Regions from separate parts of the Spiroplasma endosymbiont of Sarcophaga carnaria genome, predicted to be linked through region 3. Evidence: riboswitches for the same ligand, from Rfam matches in the RefSeq annotation. Region 3 holds a riboswitch; each other region holds the start of a gene.
What was found. Region 3 has a riboswitch for cobalamin ahead of AACK91_RS05175 (hypothetical protein). Riboswitches for the same ligand answer to the same signal wherever they lie in the genome.
Positions count from the first base shown of each region.

Region 1: another riboswitch for cobalamin. It lies ahead of AACK91_RS04350 (hypothetical protein); the one in region 3 lies ahead of AACK91_RS05175 (hypothetical protein).
Region 2: another riboswitch for cobalamin. It lies ahead of AACK91_RS04270 (hypothetical protein); the one in region 3 lies ahead of AACK91_RS05175 (hypothetical protein).
Region 4: another riboswitch for cobalamin. It lies ahead of deoD (purine-nucleoside phosphorylase); the one in region 3 lies ahead of AACK91_RS05175 (hypothetical protein).

Region 1 covers NZ_OZ026456.1:724,318-728,523, forward strand. Annotated here, with positions in the region: gene AACK91_RS04345 (IS1/IS1595 family N-terminal zinc-binding domain-containing protein) at 127-1,089, opposite strand; gene AACK91_RS04350 (hypothetical protein) at 1,090-2,013, opposite strand; cobalamin riboswitch at 2,291-2,476, opposite strand; gene AACK91_RS04355 (IS1/IS1595 family N-terminal zinc-binding domain-containing protein) at 2,579-3,541, shown strand; gene AACK91_RS04360 (hypothetical protein) at 3,809-4,206, opposite strand, start outside.
Region 2 covers NZ_OZ026456.1:707,155-711,360, reverse strand. Annotated here, with positions in the region: gene AACK91_RS04285 (IS1/IS1595 family N-terminal zinc-binding domain-containing protein) at 1-43, shown strand, start outside; gene AACK91_RS04280 (hypothetical protein) at 223-510, shown strand; gene AACK91_RS04275 (IS1/IS1595 family N-terminal zinc-binding domain-containing protein) at 617-1,579, opposite strand; gene AACK91_RS04270 (hypothetical protein) at 1,580-2,503, opposite strand; cobalamin riboswitch at 2,781-2,966, opposite strand; gene AACK91_RS04265 (IS1/IS1595 family N-terminal zinc-binding domain-containing protein) at 3,069-4,031, shown strand.
Region 3 covers NZ_OZ026456.1:888,635-892,840, forward strand. Annotated here, with positions in the region: gene AACK91_RS05155 (FAD-dependent oxidoreductase) at 1-574, shown strand, start outside; gene AACK91_RS05160 (hypothetical protein) at 686-1,147, shown strand; gene AACK91_RS05165 (hypothetical protein) at 1,111-1,242, shown strand; gene rpmE (50S ribosomal protein L31) at 1,327-1,620, shown strand; cobalamin riboswitch at 1,702-1,892, shown strand; gene AACK91_RS05175 (hypothetical protein) at 1,988-2,440, shown strand; gene AACK91_RS05180 (hypothetical protein) at 2,493-3,377, shown strand; gene AACK91_RS05185 (hypothetical protein) at 3,485-4,206, shown strand, end outside.
Region 4 covers NZ_OZ026456.1:1,496,527-1,500,732, reverse strand. Annotated here, with positions in the region: gene tkt (transketolase) at 1-1,315, opposite strand, end outside; gene AACK91_RS08665 (deoxynucleoside kinase) at 1,361-1,984, opposite strand; gene deoD (purine-nucleoside phosphorylase) at 2,003-2,713, opposite strand; cobalamin riboswitch at 3,113-3,283, opposite strand; gene AACK91_RS08655 (IS1/IS1595 family N-terminal zinc-binding domain-containing protein) at 3,509-4,206, shown strand, end outside.

The DNA.
Region 1 (4,206 bases), 160 kb from region 3:
ATTATGAAATTATTTTGGCATTTTTACTTTAATTTTGTCGAAAACTCTTGATGAAATAAAAAAAATCATCAATATGACAATTTGAAAACTAATTTTGTGTAAGATTATGATTTTGCTTTAAATTTTTTAAACGTTAAAATATAATACCGTTGATTGTTGGTTTGGTGTTAAACCTTTGTGTTGGTATTTTCATTTTCAGAGCTTTAAATAATTTTGAATATTAGTGAAACCCAAACCATGATAATGAATTAAGGCTTCTTTAAGACTGGATTGTAATTTACTAATCTTATTTAACTTTTGATAACTAGTATCAGGGTTTGTACTAGTTTTGGTGGAATATAGAGTAGAATTTGTTTGTTTTGCTACTAATAAATATAGTGGTTGCATATCAGAAATAATTATTGATTTTTCTTTAATTAGTTGCTTATTCATATTTTCAATAATCCATTGTTTTTGTAATCTTTTGGTATTGGTGGATTGAACAAAAATATTATTATTGCTATCAACTGCCATTTGAATACAGCATTTGGTATCAGTTGAAAATGGATCGAGATGAGTTTTTCGTTTATCAAATTTATCTTTAAAATTGCCTTTATGAATTTCTTTAATAAATGTTTCATCCATTTGGATTTGACCATTTAATTTTTTAAATTTTAACTGTGTATTTTCTAATTGTTTTGATTGCATTAATTTTTGTCGATTATATCAAGCGGTTTTTGGGGTTGTTTTAATAAAACGAGAAATTATTTTACTAGATTGTCCTAACAATGAAATTTGAATTAATAAATTTCACTGTTCATAATTTAAATGACTTCAATAAGTAAAATGATGACGAAATGCATCAAAACTAGCACGACATTTTTTACATAAATATTTTTGTTTTCCTTCGGAATTATGACCATTTTTAACACAATGAAAAGATTTGCAATTAGGACATATAATGCCTTTATCTCTAAATTTTTGATCAATTTCATTTAAACGTTTTTGTTTTTTAATTAAGTCTGCTTGTTGTTTTATTTTTTCATAAAATTCTAAAAATTGATCATCTGTTAAGCTATTTATTAATTCTGTAATTATTTTTTTCATCATTTATTTACCTCTATATATTAAAAATATACCTAATTTTAGGTATATTTTATAAATATCAAGAGTTTTCGACAAAATTAAAGCATTTTTATAACCTTCAGTATTAAAATAATTAAAATTTTTTGATTTTAAGAATATCAAAACATCGGAAGCACGAAAGTTATTATTAATTGCAGGAATTAGTTGTGGTGAAATATATTGGGCATTATTATCACCTTTAATTGTAAAGTAAAAACCTCAGTGGGGTAGAAGATATTTTACTTTGTTAAAACTATTATTTATTCAATCTTCTTGATAATTTAAATCAATTCGAAATACATTGTGGGCACCTGTTTTTGACACTTTAATTGAACCCTCACTTGTAAGGCTCAATGGAATGTTCATTCCCACTTGAATTTTATTTTCAGTGTTACTTCAAACACCATAAATTTCCTTCTGAATATCTGTTTGCAATAAGTTTCCTCAACTATTAGAATCTCATCATACAAATTTTGTTCCATTTACTTCTTGAACTGGATGCGAATCAGCAATTGTTCCGCGTTCATCAAACTCTTTTTGAAAGCGATCATTTAGTTGTTTCATATTTTTACTATTTTTAATGTCTTGTCATTTATCTTTTGCCATCATAGTATATCCACCAACAGCTGTATTTTGCGTTAAAAAGGGATTAGAAATATACATACCGTTGTCGGCTTTTCTAAATGTTATTGGCTCATAAATCTGAGTTACGAGTTGCATATTAGCAGTATCAGCAAATGATAACTTTTTCATAATTTCATCAATATTAGTAATATTCTTAAAATGAACATAAACATGGCTTTCTTGGTTAAGGTCTAACCAATTGTTTTGTTCGAAACTACTTCTTGCCGATGATAAATAATAATTATCATAACCAACGGTAAACTCTTTTGATTCCTCTGTTTTCATATGCTAAATCCAATCTGGATACTTATATGAAATAAACTCATCAGTATTTTTACAAGCAATAATTGTCGCTGTTGGTGACAAAATAAATGAACTACTTAATATCACTATTAATAATTTTTCCATCTTCTTTTTTATTCTTTCTAGCAAATTAACAATGGACAATTTAATTCTAGTTACAATAAACAAAAAAGCATTCCCAAAATGCTTTTTATATAACAATCATTAAATTATTTGTTTGCAAAATAATTACATGACTCACACCCAGGAGTTATATAATAAGACTAATTAAATTTAGAAAGGTCTACTGGCTTAACTTCATCCTACTAACCGCCTTCCCAAAAAATATTTTCAGTGGCTTGTGGTGTTCGTCCATATCACAGTTGCTGGGACAGCTCAAGATTTACACTTAATTCCCTAACTCTAAATAACTATATATTAAATTGTCTAAAAATATCATATCATATTTTATTTATCTTGATAATAATCTTTAATTTTGTCGAAAACTCTTGATATTTATAAAATATACCTAAAATTAGGTATATTTTTAATATATAGAGGTAAATAAATGATGAAAAAAATAATTACAGAATTAATAAATAGCTTAACAGATGATCAATTTTTAGAATTTTATGAAAAAATAAAACAACAAGCAGACTTAATTAAAAAACAAAAACGTTTAAATGAAATTGATCAAAAATTTAGAGATAAAGGCATTATATGTCCTAATTGCAAATCTTTTCATTGTGTTAAAAATGGTCATAATTCCGAAGGAAAACAAAAATATTTATGTAAAAAATGTCGTGCTAGTTTTGATGCATTTCGTCATCATTTTACTTATTGAAGTCATTTAAATTATGAACAGTGAAATTTATTAATTCAAATTTCATTGTTAGGACAATCTAGTAAAATAATTTCTCGTTTTATTAAAACAACCCCAAAAACCGCTTGATATAATCGACAAAAATTAATGCAATCAAAACAATTAGAAAATACACAGTTAAAATTTAAAAAATTAAATGGTCAAATCCAAATGGATGAAACATTTATTAAAGAAATTCATAAAGGCAATTTTAAAGATAAATTTGATAAACGAAAAACTCATCTCGATCCATTTTCAACTGATACCAAATGCTGTATTCAAATGGCAGTTGATAGCAATAATAATATTTTTGTTCAATCCACCAATACCAAAAGATTACAAAAACAATGGATTATTGAAAATATGAATAAGCAACTAATTAAAGAAAAATCAATAATTATTTCTGATATGCAACCACTATATTTATTAGTAGCAAAACAAACAAATTCTACTCTATATTCCACCAAAACTAGTACAAACCCTGATACTAGTTATCAAAAGTTAAATAAGATTAGTAAATTACAATCCAGTCTTAAAGAAGCCTTAATTCATTATCATGGTTTGGGTTTCACTAATATTCAAAATTATTTAAAGCTCTGAAAATGAAAATACCAACACAAAGGTTTAACACCAAACCAACAATCAACGGTATTATATTTTAACGTTTAAAAAATTTAAAGCAAAATCATAATCTTACACAAAATTAGTTTTCAAATTGTCATATTGATGATTTTTTTTATTTCATCAAGAGTTTTCGACAAAATTAAAGATAATAATTAATAACAAAAATTAAACTAAAAAAAGCAAAACTTCACCCAAAACTAATTAAACTTGGCAATCAAATATTATGTAACTCTGAAAAATATGTTAAATTTGGATATAAATTAGAATCTAAAATTCATTCTGGAACTGATCAAAAAAAGCACTACCCATAATTTATGACGAATAACTTGGTGCTAACAAATAACCAATAATATTTAAGATTTTATCACTACGAATAACCCCAATTGGGAAAAATAAGCCTGCTAAAAAAGCAAAAATTAAAAAAACAGAAATTGAGGTTACTAAAATAACTTTTAAATCCTTCGAACAAAGCGCAATTAAAATTCCAATTAATGAAGAAAGAAAAGAACATAAAATGATTGCTCAAAAAAAACTAAACCAATTAATTCATTCAATATGAATTGCTTCCCCATAACTTAGAAAGGCAATTAAAAATAACCGTAATGATCCCACTAACGTGGTCATTAAATTAATCAAAACTAAAACAAAAATTAACTGATAAATTGATGCTTTTAATAAATGCAGTTGTCGTGCAAAACTTGTTTTTCGAA
Region 2 (4,206 bases), 180 kb from region 3:
AACACCAAACCAACAATCAACGGTATTATATTTTAACGTTTAAAAAATTTAAAGCAAAATCATAATCTTACACAAAATTAGTTTTCAAATTGTCATATTGATGATTTTTTTTATTTCATCAAGAGTTTTCGACAAAATTAAAGACAAAAAGTGCTTTAAATGTTTAAATTTTTGATAAAATAACACTATTAGTGTTATTTTTTTATTAAATAGGTGATTTTAATGTTTTATTTAAATGCGCAAGCAAGTAATATTCCAGTATCAGTCTTAATTGTTTTGGTTGTATTGTTTACATTGTTATCAATTGCAAGTGGTGGTTGATGGTGATGACAGTCACGGAAAGCTCGTCAAAATTCACATAATGATGACTTTACAACCAAACAAAAATTAACAATTCGGGCTGCTTTTCGAAAAAATAAATATTTAATTCTTTTTTTATGTTGTGTTTTTTGTTTAATTGGTTTAATCTTAGTTTTAGTTAATAAACTAGCTGATTTTCCCTTGTTTTAAAAATAGCTTTAATTTTGTCGAAAACTCTTGATGAAATAAAAAAAATCATCAATATGACAATTTGAAAACTAATTTTGTGTAAGATTATGATTTTGCTTTAAATTTTTTAAACGTTAAAATATAATACCGTTGATTGTTGGTTTGGTGTTAAACCTTTGTGTTGGTATTTTCATTTTCAGAGCTTTAAATAATTTTGAATATTAGTGAAACCCAAACCATGATAATGAATTAAGGCTTCTTTAAGACTGGATTGTAATTTACTAATCTTATTTAACTTTTGATAACTAGTATCAGGGTTTGTACTAGTTTTGGTGGAATATAGAGTAGAATTTGTTTGTTTTGCTACTAATAAATATAGTGGTTGCATATCAGAAATAATTATTGATTTTTCTTTAATTAGTTGCTTATTCATATTTTCAATAATCCATTGTTTTTGTAATCTTTTGGTATTGGTGGATTGAACAAAAATATTATTATTGCTATCAACTGCCATTTGAATACAGCATTTGGTATCAGTTGAAAATGGATCGAGATGAGTTTTTCGTTTATCAAATTTATCTTTAAAATTGCCTTTATGAATTTCTTTAATAAATGTTTCATCCATTTGGATTTGACCATTTAATTTTTTAAATTTTAACTGTGTATTTTCTAATTGTTTTGATTGCATTAATTTTTGTCGATTATATCAAGCGGTTTTTGGGGTTGTTTTAATAAAACGAGAAATTATTTTACTAGATTGTCCTAACAATGAAATTTGAATTAATAAATTTCACTGTTCATAATTTAAATGACTTCAATAAGTAAAATGATGACGAAATGCATCAAAACTAGCACGACATTTTTTACATAAATATTTTTGTTTTCCTTCGGAATTATGACCATTTTTAACACAATGAAAAGATTTGCAATTAGGACATATAATGCCTTTATCTCTAAATTTTTGATCAATTTCATTTAAACGTTTTTGTTTTTTAATTAAGTCTGCTTGTTGTTTTATTTTTTCATAAAATTCTAAAAATTGATCATCTGTTAAGCTATTTATTAATTCTGTAATTATTTTTTTCATCATTTATTTACCTCTATATATTAAAAATATACCTAATTTTAGGTATATTTTATAAATATCAAGAGTTTTCGACAAAATTAAAGCATTTTTATAACCTTCAGTATTAAAATAATTAAAATTTTTTGATTTTAAGAATATCAAAACATCGGAAGCACGAAAGTTATTATTAATTGCAGGAATTAGTTGTGGTGAAATATATTGGGCATTATTATCACCTTTAATTGTAAAGTAAAAACCTCAGTGGGGTAGAAGATATTTTACTTTGTTAAAACTATTATTTATTCAATCTTCTTGATAATTTAAATCAATTCGAAATACATTGTGGGCACCTGTTTTTGACACTTTAATTGAACCCTCACTTGTAAGGCTCAATGGAATGTTCATTCCCACTTGAATTTTATTTTCAGTGTTACTTCAAACACCATAAATTTCCTTCTGAATATCTGTTTGCAATAAGTTTCCTCAACTATTAGAATCTCATCATACAAATTTTGTTCCATTTACTTCTTGAACTGGATGCGAATCAGCAATTGTTCCGCGTTCATCAAACTCTTTTTGAAAGCGATCATTTAGTTGTTTCATATTTTTACTATTTTTAATGTCTTGTCATTTATCTTTTGCCATCATAGTATATCCACCAACAGCTGTATTTTGCGTTAAAAAGGGATTAGAAATATACATACCGTTGTCGGCTTTTCTAAATGTTATTGGCTCATAAATCTGAGTTACGAGTTGCATATTAGCAGTATCAGCAAATGATAACTTTTTCATAATTTCATCAATATTAGTAATATTCTTAAAATGAACATAAACATGGCTTTCTTGGTTAAGGTCTAACCAATTGTTTTGTTCGAAACTACTTCTTGCCGATGATAAATAATAATTATCATAACCAACGGTAAACTCTTTTGATTCCTCTGTTTTCATATGCTAAATCCAATCTGGATACTTATATGAAATAAACTCATCAGTATTTTTACAAGCAATAATTGTCGCTGTTGGTGACAAAATAAATGAACTACTTAATATCACTATTAATAATTTTTCCATCTTCTTTTTTATTCTTTCTAGCAAATTAACAATGGACAATTTAATTCTAGTTACAATAAACAAAAAAGCATTCCCAAAATGCTTTTTATATAACAATCATTAAATTATTTGTTTGCAAAATAATTACATGACTCACACCCAGGAGTTATATAATAAGACTAATTAAATTTAGAAAGGTCTACTGGCTTAACTTCATCCTACTAACCGCCTTCCCAAAAAATATTTTCAGTGGCTTGTGGTGTTCGTCCATATCACAGTTGCTGGGACAGCTCAAGATTTACACTTAATTCCCTAACTCTAAATAACTATATATTAAATTGTCTAAAAATATCATATCATATTTTATTTATCTTGATAATAATCTTTAATTTTGTCGAAAACTCTTGATATTTATAAAATATACCTAAAATTAGGTATATTTTTAATATATAGAGGTAAATAAATGATGAAAAAAATAATTACAGAATTAATAAATAGCTTAACAGATGATCAATTTTTAGAATTTTATGAAAAAATAAAACAACAAGCAGACTTAATTAAAAAACAAAAACGTTTAAATGAAATTGATCAAAAATTTAGAGATAAAGGCATTATATGTCCTAATTGCAAATCTTTTCATTGTGTTAAAAATGGTCATAATTCCGAAGGAAAACAAAAATATTTATGTAAAAAATGTCGTGCTAGTTTTGATGCATTTCGTCATCATTTTACTTATTGAAGTCATTTAAATTATGAACAGTGAAATTTATTAATTCAAATTTCATTGTTAGGACAATCTAGTAAAATAATTTCTCGTTTTATTAAAACAACCCCAAAAACCGCTTGATATAATCGACAAAAATTAATGCAATCAAAACAATTAGAAAATACACAGTTAAAATTTAAAAAATTAAATGGTCAAATCCAAATGGATGAAACATTTATTAAAGAAATTCATAAAGGCAATTTTAAAGATAAATTTGATAAACGAAAAACTCATCTCGATCCATTTTCAACTGATACCAAATGCTGTATTCAAATGGCAGTTGATAGCAATAATAATATTTTTGTTCAATCCACCAATACCAAAAGATTACAAAAACAACGGATTATTGAAAATATGAATAAGCAACTAATTAAAGAAAAATCAATAATTATTTCTGATATGCAACCACTATATTTATTAGTAGCAAAACAAACAAATTCTACTCTATATTCCACCAAAACTAGTACAAACCCTGATACTAGTTATCAAAAGTTAAATAAGATTAGTAAATTACAATCCAGTCTTAAAGAAGCCTTAATTCATTATCATGGTTTGGGTTTCACTAATATTCAAAATTATTTAAAGCTCTGAAAATGAAAATACCAACACAAAGGTTTAACACCAAACCAACAATCAACGGTATTATATTTTAACGTTTAAAAAATTTAAAGCAAAATCATAATCTTACACAAAATTAGTTTTCAAATTGTCATATTGATGATTTTTTTTATTTCATCAAGAGTTTTCGACAAAATTAAAGAATATATTTAAAAATATAAAAAATCCATTATAATTTAATTAGCAAAAAACTATAAACTCTATTTATATTTTATTT
Region 3 (4,206 bases):
AAAAATGAATGAATTTGGGGCGATTTTAGTTAATGATCAGTTTGAAACTAATATTAAAAATGTTTATGCTGTTGGTGATTGTGTTACGACAAAAAATATGATTGATAATAGGTTACAATATATTTCATTAGCAACTGTTGCGGCAAAAAACGGAAAGGTTTTAGGTAATATTTTAGCAGGGAAAAAAGATCATTTTCCAGGGGCGATTGGAACCGCTATTATCCAAGTTTTTGATAGTGAAATTGCTCGAACAGGGTATACGAAAGAGCAAGCAATTGCAAATGGTTTTAATACTAAAGAAGTGGTTATTACGGGAACTGATCATACTCATTATGTAGCCGATGCTAAACCAGTTACCGTTAAGGTTATTTATGATCAAAACACAAAAGTTATTGTAGGGGCACAAATCTTTGGTTATAATAAAGCTAGTTTAAGAATCAATGCTTTAATCCCATTAATTTGGACAAAAACTAAAATTAATGAGATTGAATATTTGGATTTACCATATTCACCACCATTTGCAAAAAGTGTTGATGTATTAAATGTTGTTTTAACGAAGATTAATGAAGACTAAAAATAAAGGAGAAAAAATTATTAAATTACAGTAAAAAATGCTATTAATTGACGAAAAACAATTAAAAAATATGATAGTAGCAAAACTATTAACGATAATGATTTATTAACAATTATTGAAGCGGGGCGTTTAGCACCATGCTCATTAGGGCTAGAAGTTACTAATGTTTTGACTATTACTAATAAAGAATTAAAAACTAAATTTGCAGAAGAGGTAATGAGTGGTTCGAATCAGGAAAAAGTTCAGAATGCAAATTGTATTATGATTATCGCTGGGATTAATCCAGAATATTTAGTCTCAACGGAATTTTTGACAACACGGTTAGAACGAAATATTGCACAACCTGATGTGTTAAAAAAGACAATTGATAAATATCAAACTTTTTTAACGCAAAAAAAAGATTTATTTACCTTTGTGTCTGAACAAGCACATATTGTAACTAGTTTTATTACCCTGCAAGCTGCTGATTTAAAAATTGGGTTAACAATTATAGGGGGTTTTGATGTTAAAAAATGTAATGATTTATTATCAGAACATTGTTTTTTAACCAAGATAAATTATATTCGGTATTAGTCTTAGCTTTAGGATATTATGATGAAACAGATGAAAAAACAAGTTTACCACGGGTACGCATTGATTTTAATGAATTTGCAAAGATTATTAAATAATTTTTGTTTTTATTGATAATATGTGTTATCATTATTTACGTGCAAATAATATGCATCCATATTATTAAAAGAGAGGTGAATTATATGGCAAGAGAAGGAATCCATCCAAAATATTTTGATACTAAAATCATGTGCACAACTTGTGGAACAGAGCGCATAACTGGTTCTACTAAGGGGAAAGAATTAAAAGTTGATACTTGTTCTTCATGCCATCCCTTCTATACAGGTAATCAGCAATTTGCTAATGCAGCAGGACGTGTTGAACGCTTTAAATCTAAATTTAATAAAAAAGAAGAATTAGTAAAACAAACAGAAGAAGCATCAAAAGTACAAAAAGAACTTAATAAAAAAACAGCAAAACCAAAATCTGATAATTAAAAAGCAGAATAATGGTAGAGAACTTTTATCTTATTAAGATAAAAGTTTTTTTTAATAATAATTCTAGGTCATTTTGTTTTTTTCGTTATAATGAAAATAGACTACTTTAAAAGTTTATAAAGGATAAAAGGGAATTAAGTGCAAGTCTTAAGCTGTCCTAGCAACTGTAAAACTGACGAATGTTAATGAGTACCACTGAATAACATATTTGGGAAGGATTAACTAGTAGGATTAAGTTAAGCCAGTAGACCGGCCTGATAAATTTAATAAGAGTCCTACTAGGTAAATAGGATTAATTTATTTTGTAAATAAGATAAAAATATAAATATAAAAAACAAAAGGAGAAGAAAAAATGGTTAAAAATATCTTGACGTTAGTAACAAGTTTAACAGTTGGTACAACAACTATTGCAAATGTTGCATTGCAACAATTAACTTCATCAAACAGCGAAAAAGTATCACAAAATAGTATTGATGGATATCATGTTAATAGTGTTAAAATCACAGTAAAAAATGAAAGTGGAAGAGTTATCAATACAATTACGTTTTATAATTCATTAGTAAGTTTAGGTGATATGTTAGCATCGGATTCCGATTCTTTTGGGCTTAACGAAACATCATTTGGCCGTTTATTGATCAGAGTTGATGATATAATAACAGATTTTAATAAAAATTATTGAGCAGTTTTTTCAAGCACACATCCATTCTGCAAGTTTAGTACTAGTCCAGCAAATTATTGTTCAGTTGGAATTGATGGTTTAGTTTTTCGTGACGTTTGAGAACAAGACCAATTATTTGATTTTGTCTTAACTAAGATTTAAGTTAAGTAATAATCCTATTTATCCTTTTTTTGAGAAAGGAGTTTCTATAATTATGAAAAAAATATTAGCTAATTTGCTAGTTTTATTGTTGACCGTAACATCAACAACAAGTTTAATTAGTTGTCAAAATTTAAGTCAAAATAATAAGAGCGAAGAAGATTTGCCAACCTTACCAAATAATTTTACAATTATGCAAGGTGATATTTATCCATCCTTTGGTATTAGCAAACAAGAGGGAAACCAAAAATACTTGTTTAAACCCACAAGTGATCAATTGAGTACACTTTTTTTAAATTTGCCACAACGCAAAATTGCTCCATTAGGGTTTGCAAAGGATGTATCAAATATTCCTGATTTTTGATTTTATTTAGCATATCCATTTGCGGCAACTTTTACAATTCTTAGTGGTCAAGAATTGACACTTGACGAAAATCAAATGGTTAATGTTACCTTGGCTGTGAAATGCTTAAAAGTAGCGGAAAAATGGTTAGAGAGTGGTGCTTGAAAAATGCGTTTTACTGATATGAATGTTGAACAAAAAATAATTTTTAAAATTCCAATTATTCCAAATGAAACTGATGAATTAAATCGATTTGTTTTAAAAAAATATAATGCATATATTGCGCAAAATGATATTGAAATTAATAATAGTAAGTTAGATTTTAATGATGTAAATAATGTCGCAAATATAAATTATTTACAAGAAAAAGCAGCTACTTTTATTGCTAGTTTTATTAGTGAAAATCCGGGTCTTAACAAAAAACTTAATCTTAAAAAAATTATTCCACCAAAGGGTAATCAAATTAAGAGTTTAGATGAACCTGCAAATAGTTTAGTAAAAATTAGTACAACATTTAATTTTACGTTAAATATTGAGGGGTTAGATTATCATCCACGATTAAATTTGGGGATGCCAATTAGATATAAAATTATGTAATTTATATAAAACACTATGGGGGTTAATAAAATTATTAACTTAAGAATAAGTGTTTTTTATTATTTTTATTTGGGTATAATAAAAATGATTAGAAGAGTGGTGTTTGAATGGGACTAAAAATTAGTAATTTAAAATATAAACGCTATAAAAAAAATATTTTTACTGATTTAAACTTTGATGTCAACAGTCAAGAAGTTCTAGGAACTTATTTTGAAAATAAATTTTCACAGTTATATTTTTTAAAACTTCTATTAGGAAAGAAAAAACCACATAGTGGAAAAATTTATTTAAATAATCAAAACATTACTGCTTTACTGCCAAAGGAACGAAAAATTGGTTATGTTTCACCGGGGACATTACGGTTAGGTTTTTTGCCAACGAAATTACGATTAGCTTATCATATTCTAAAAATACCAAAATTTTTGCATGATAGTTCTTTAAAATACATTAAAAATAAATATCGTTATAAAAATTTAGTTTTTATAGGTAATGACTTAAATAAAAAAGATTTAATATTGAAAACAGATAAAATCATTAATGAATATTTTCATAATTCAATTAGGATTAAGGAAGAATGAATTGAAACATATTTAACACAAATTAGTGAATTTCATAAAAAGGAAATTGCCAAAATTTTAGAAGATGATAAGGATTCAATTCTAATTCAAAGTTTACATACCTACACTTATAAAAAAGAAGAGATTCGTGTTTACGAAGTTTTTCTTGCGTTTTTACAAGCCTTATGAGATAAGATTTATTATATTTCTGAATTGGATTATTTATGTGATTGTTATGAAATTGCCAAAAAAAGAAAGATTAAAAATAAAAA
Region 4 (4,206 bases), 610 kb from region 3:
AATCAGAAAAAATTAAAAACGTTGAATTAAATCCTTTTAATCCTTGATGTAATTCAATTCCAATGCTAATTGTCCCGGCGGCAAATTCCCGAACCCCAAAATGAATATTATTATTTTGGGGTGTCTTAATTGTTCATGAACCATTATAACCAATAATCTTTGTCGCTGTTCCCAAATCAGCACTACCACCAAACATATTATTAGGACATTTTTGTTGATAATATTTAAAAACATCCCCCATAATAATTCTTGTTCCTGCTTTTTTATTTTGATCAGTTGTTAATAAGGATTTAAAAGCATCAAATTCAACAGTCGGGGCAGCAAATAATTGCTTGAATTCCTCGGGAAAAGCAGTTTGATAAGCTTTTAATTTTGTTGCTCATGTTTGGTATGTTTCTTGACCGCGTTTAATAAAAGTATCCTTTCAATAAGTTTTAACATCTGGGTCAACATAAAATTGCGGATGTTCAAAATCATAAAAGGTTTGCACTTGTTGCATTTCTTCTGCTGTAAACGGTGATGAATGCATTGGTGAGCCTTGTTTTGGATGCCCATAACCAATAATTGTTTTACACTCAATTAAAGTTGGCTTATCACTTTTTTGCGCTGCTGTGATTGCCTTTTTAATTGCTGTTAAATCTTCATCAGCATTATCAACGCGAATATAATTTCAATTTTGTGCTTCAAAAAATTTTTGATAATTTACTTTTAAAACTTCATCACACTTGGTATCTAATTGACAATCATTTGAATCATACAACATAATTAATTTATTTAACTTTCATACTCCAGCTAACTGGATTGCCTCAAGAGCACCCCCCTCTTGTAAATCACCATCACTACACAAAACATAAGTATAATGATCAATAATGTCGTGTCCTGGTTTATTAAACTTAGCGGCTAAATGTTGTTCTGCTAATGCCATTCCAACGCCATAACCAACACCTTGGCCTAATGGTCCCGATGAATTATCAACCCCTGGGGTTACACCATATTCAGGGTGCGCTGGGGTTTTTGAATTAATATGGCGATAATTTTTTAAATCATCAATTGATAAATCATAACCTGCAAAATGTAAAATTGCATATTGAAGCGTTGACGCATGTCCTGGCGATAGCACAAAACGGTCACGATTAATTCAATCGGGGACAGCTGGATTAGCAATTAAATTGTTTAAATAAATTGCTTGCATCATTGGCGCTGCACTTAAAACAATCCCTGGATGGCCAGTTTTATTATAGATAATTGGATCTAAGCCTAAAATTCGTAAATTACTTAAGCTTTTTGTTTCAATATTATTATTTGTATCTTTCATTTCGTTTTCCTCCTAATAAATTTAAAATATCAACGATAATTATTTTTAAATTAAACAAGGAACTTTATTATCTATCATTAATAATTTCTGCATAATAAAGGTCATTTTTTCTGCAAAATTATCGTTATCAGCATCAACAACAATGAAATGATAATCATCCTTTAATTCATGATATAAGACCTCATATTGTTCATTTAATTTTTCCCAATAATGGTATGGCGTTTCTAATTCTAATACGCGGCCACGCTTATTAATCCGTTCAACAGCTTTTGGTGTTGAAACTTTTAAATAAATAATGACATCAAACCCTAATTTTTGTTTTAAAATTGGTGTAATAACATTTTGAAAAAAACGATTGTAAACTTTAAAATCAACATCATTCATAATTTCTAACAAATGTGAAACCCGAACAAAAACCGGATCTTCTAAAATCGTGCGATCAAAAACAGTATCTTCTAAATTATCAATTTCAAAAAATTGTTCAATTCTGGTTGTCAACATGTAAATTTGCATTTTAAAGGCAAATCCTTTCATGTCCTGATAAAAATCATTAAAATATGGGTTTTCTTCTAAGGGTTCTTTAAATAAATTATAATTTAACTGTTGACATAACGTCTCACTAACTTTTGTTTTCCCAGCACCAACAGTTCCAAAAACAGCAATTTTCATTTCTTCTCCTCCGTTAGGTTATTTCATTAATTGCACTGCCGTTGTTAACGCCAATTGCACCATTACCATAAAATTATTTTGGCGTTCCATTGCTGAAGCTGCTTGTTTTGTAACAAGGTTATCAGAAATAGTTAGCAATGTTGCTGCTTGTTTTTTGGTCACAATTGCATTTGCAAACAAGGCATATGATTCCATTTCAACAACATCTAGATTATGTTCTTTCGTAAATGATAACGACTCATCATAGCGATAAAAAACATCAGCAGCATGGGCATTACCAGTATGTGTTTTGATTCCTTGCTTTAACGCTACCTCTTCAATCGTATTGAATAATTTTTCACTTGCTGGAATTAGATGAGAATCTATATTAGCAGCAATTTTGGCATAATTACTTTCACCAAACGCTTCGCGAACATTGAAAATATCATATAGTTCAAACTCTGATTTATAACTACCCGCTGAACCAATGCGAATAATATAATCAACATCATAAAATTTAAATAATTCATAGGAATAAATTCCAATACTTGGACAACCCATCCCACTTCCAGCAATTGTAATTTCAATATCTTGATATTTTCCTGTATACATAAACATATTTCGAACCTCATTGACTAATTTGTAATCGGTCAAATATTTTTCCGCAATTGCTTTTGCTCGTAACGGATCACCGGGCATTAAAACAACTTTTGCAATATCCGTTGGTTTTGCATTAATATGTGGTGTCATTTTTTTATTTCCTTCCTTTTGTACCTTTATTGGACTAACGATCCTATTAATGAGGTTATTATTTAAAATGCTTTTTCTTAAAAATAAATTTAAACAAAACGAAAAGGAATATTTTAATATATTCGTATAAGTGATGTTTAATTAACAGTTTTATTTTTATTTAATAAATTAATTTAATAAAAAATTAAAATTATAAAATATTTTAAAATTAGTTTTATTAAACTTAAAGATTTTTTAATTATTATTATTTTAAATAATGCCCTAATAGGATTATCGCTTTAAATTAACAACTAAAAAACGCTTTTTGACGTCTTTAAAATTATTATTTAATAGTTTTTCACTAATAAATAATTAACTATCCAACCCCAGGGATAATAACTATAAAGGCAGCACTGATAAAATATCAATGTTTTTTAGATCGGTCTACTGGCTCAGTTTCACTTTACTCGCTATTCCTTCTCAAGAATTATCTTCTAAATGGCATATGTTAGCTTTCATCCACTTTACAGTTGCTGGGACAGCCTAGGAGTTTCACCTAATTCCCGTAACATCCAAAATTGCTTTTTAAAGTTGTTAAAGTAATAGTATAAAGTTTAATTTTAAAATGCAAGTTAAAATTAAACTTTTTCTGTGAAAACCACAGACATTTAAGAATTTAGTTCATACCGTTAATAAAATTATAACATTAAAATAAAAAACTGCCATTAATTTTTGGCTTTAATTTTGTCGAAAACTCTTGATATTTATAAAATATACCTAAAATTAGGTATATTTTTAATATATAGAGGTAAATAAATGATGAAAAAAATAATTACAGAATTAATAAATAGCTTAACAGATGATCAATTTTTAGAATTTTATGAAAAAATAAAACAACAAGCAGACTTAATTAAAAAACAAAAACGTTTAAATGAAATTGATCAAAAATTTAGAGATAAAGGCATTATATGTCCTAATTGCAAATCTTTTCATTGTGTTAAAAATGGTCATAATTCCGAAGGAAAACAAAAATATTTATGTAAAAAATGTCGTGCTAGTTTTGATGCATTTCGTCATCATTTTACTTATTGAAGTCATTTAAATTATGAACAGTGAAATTTATTAATTCAAATTTCATTGTTAGGACAATCTAGTAAAATAATTTCTCGTTTTATTAAAACAACCCCAAAAACCGCTTGATATAATCGACAAAAATTAATGCAATCAAAACAATTAGAAAATACACAGTTAAAATTTAAAAAATTAAATGGTCAAATCCAAATGGATGAAACATTTATTAAAGAAATTCATAAAGGCAATTTTAAAGATAAATTTGATAAACGAAAAACTCATCTCGATCCATTTTCAACTGATACCAAATGCTGTATTCAAATGGCAGTTGATAGCAATAATAATATTTTTGTTCAATCCACCAATACCAAAAGATTACAAAAACAATGGATTATTGAAAATATGAATAAGCAACTAATTAAAGAAAAATCAATAATTATTTC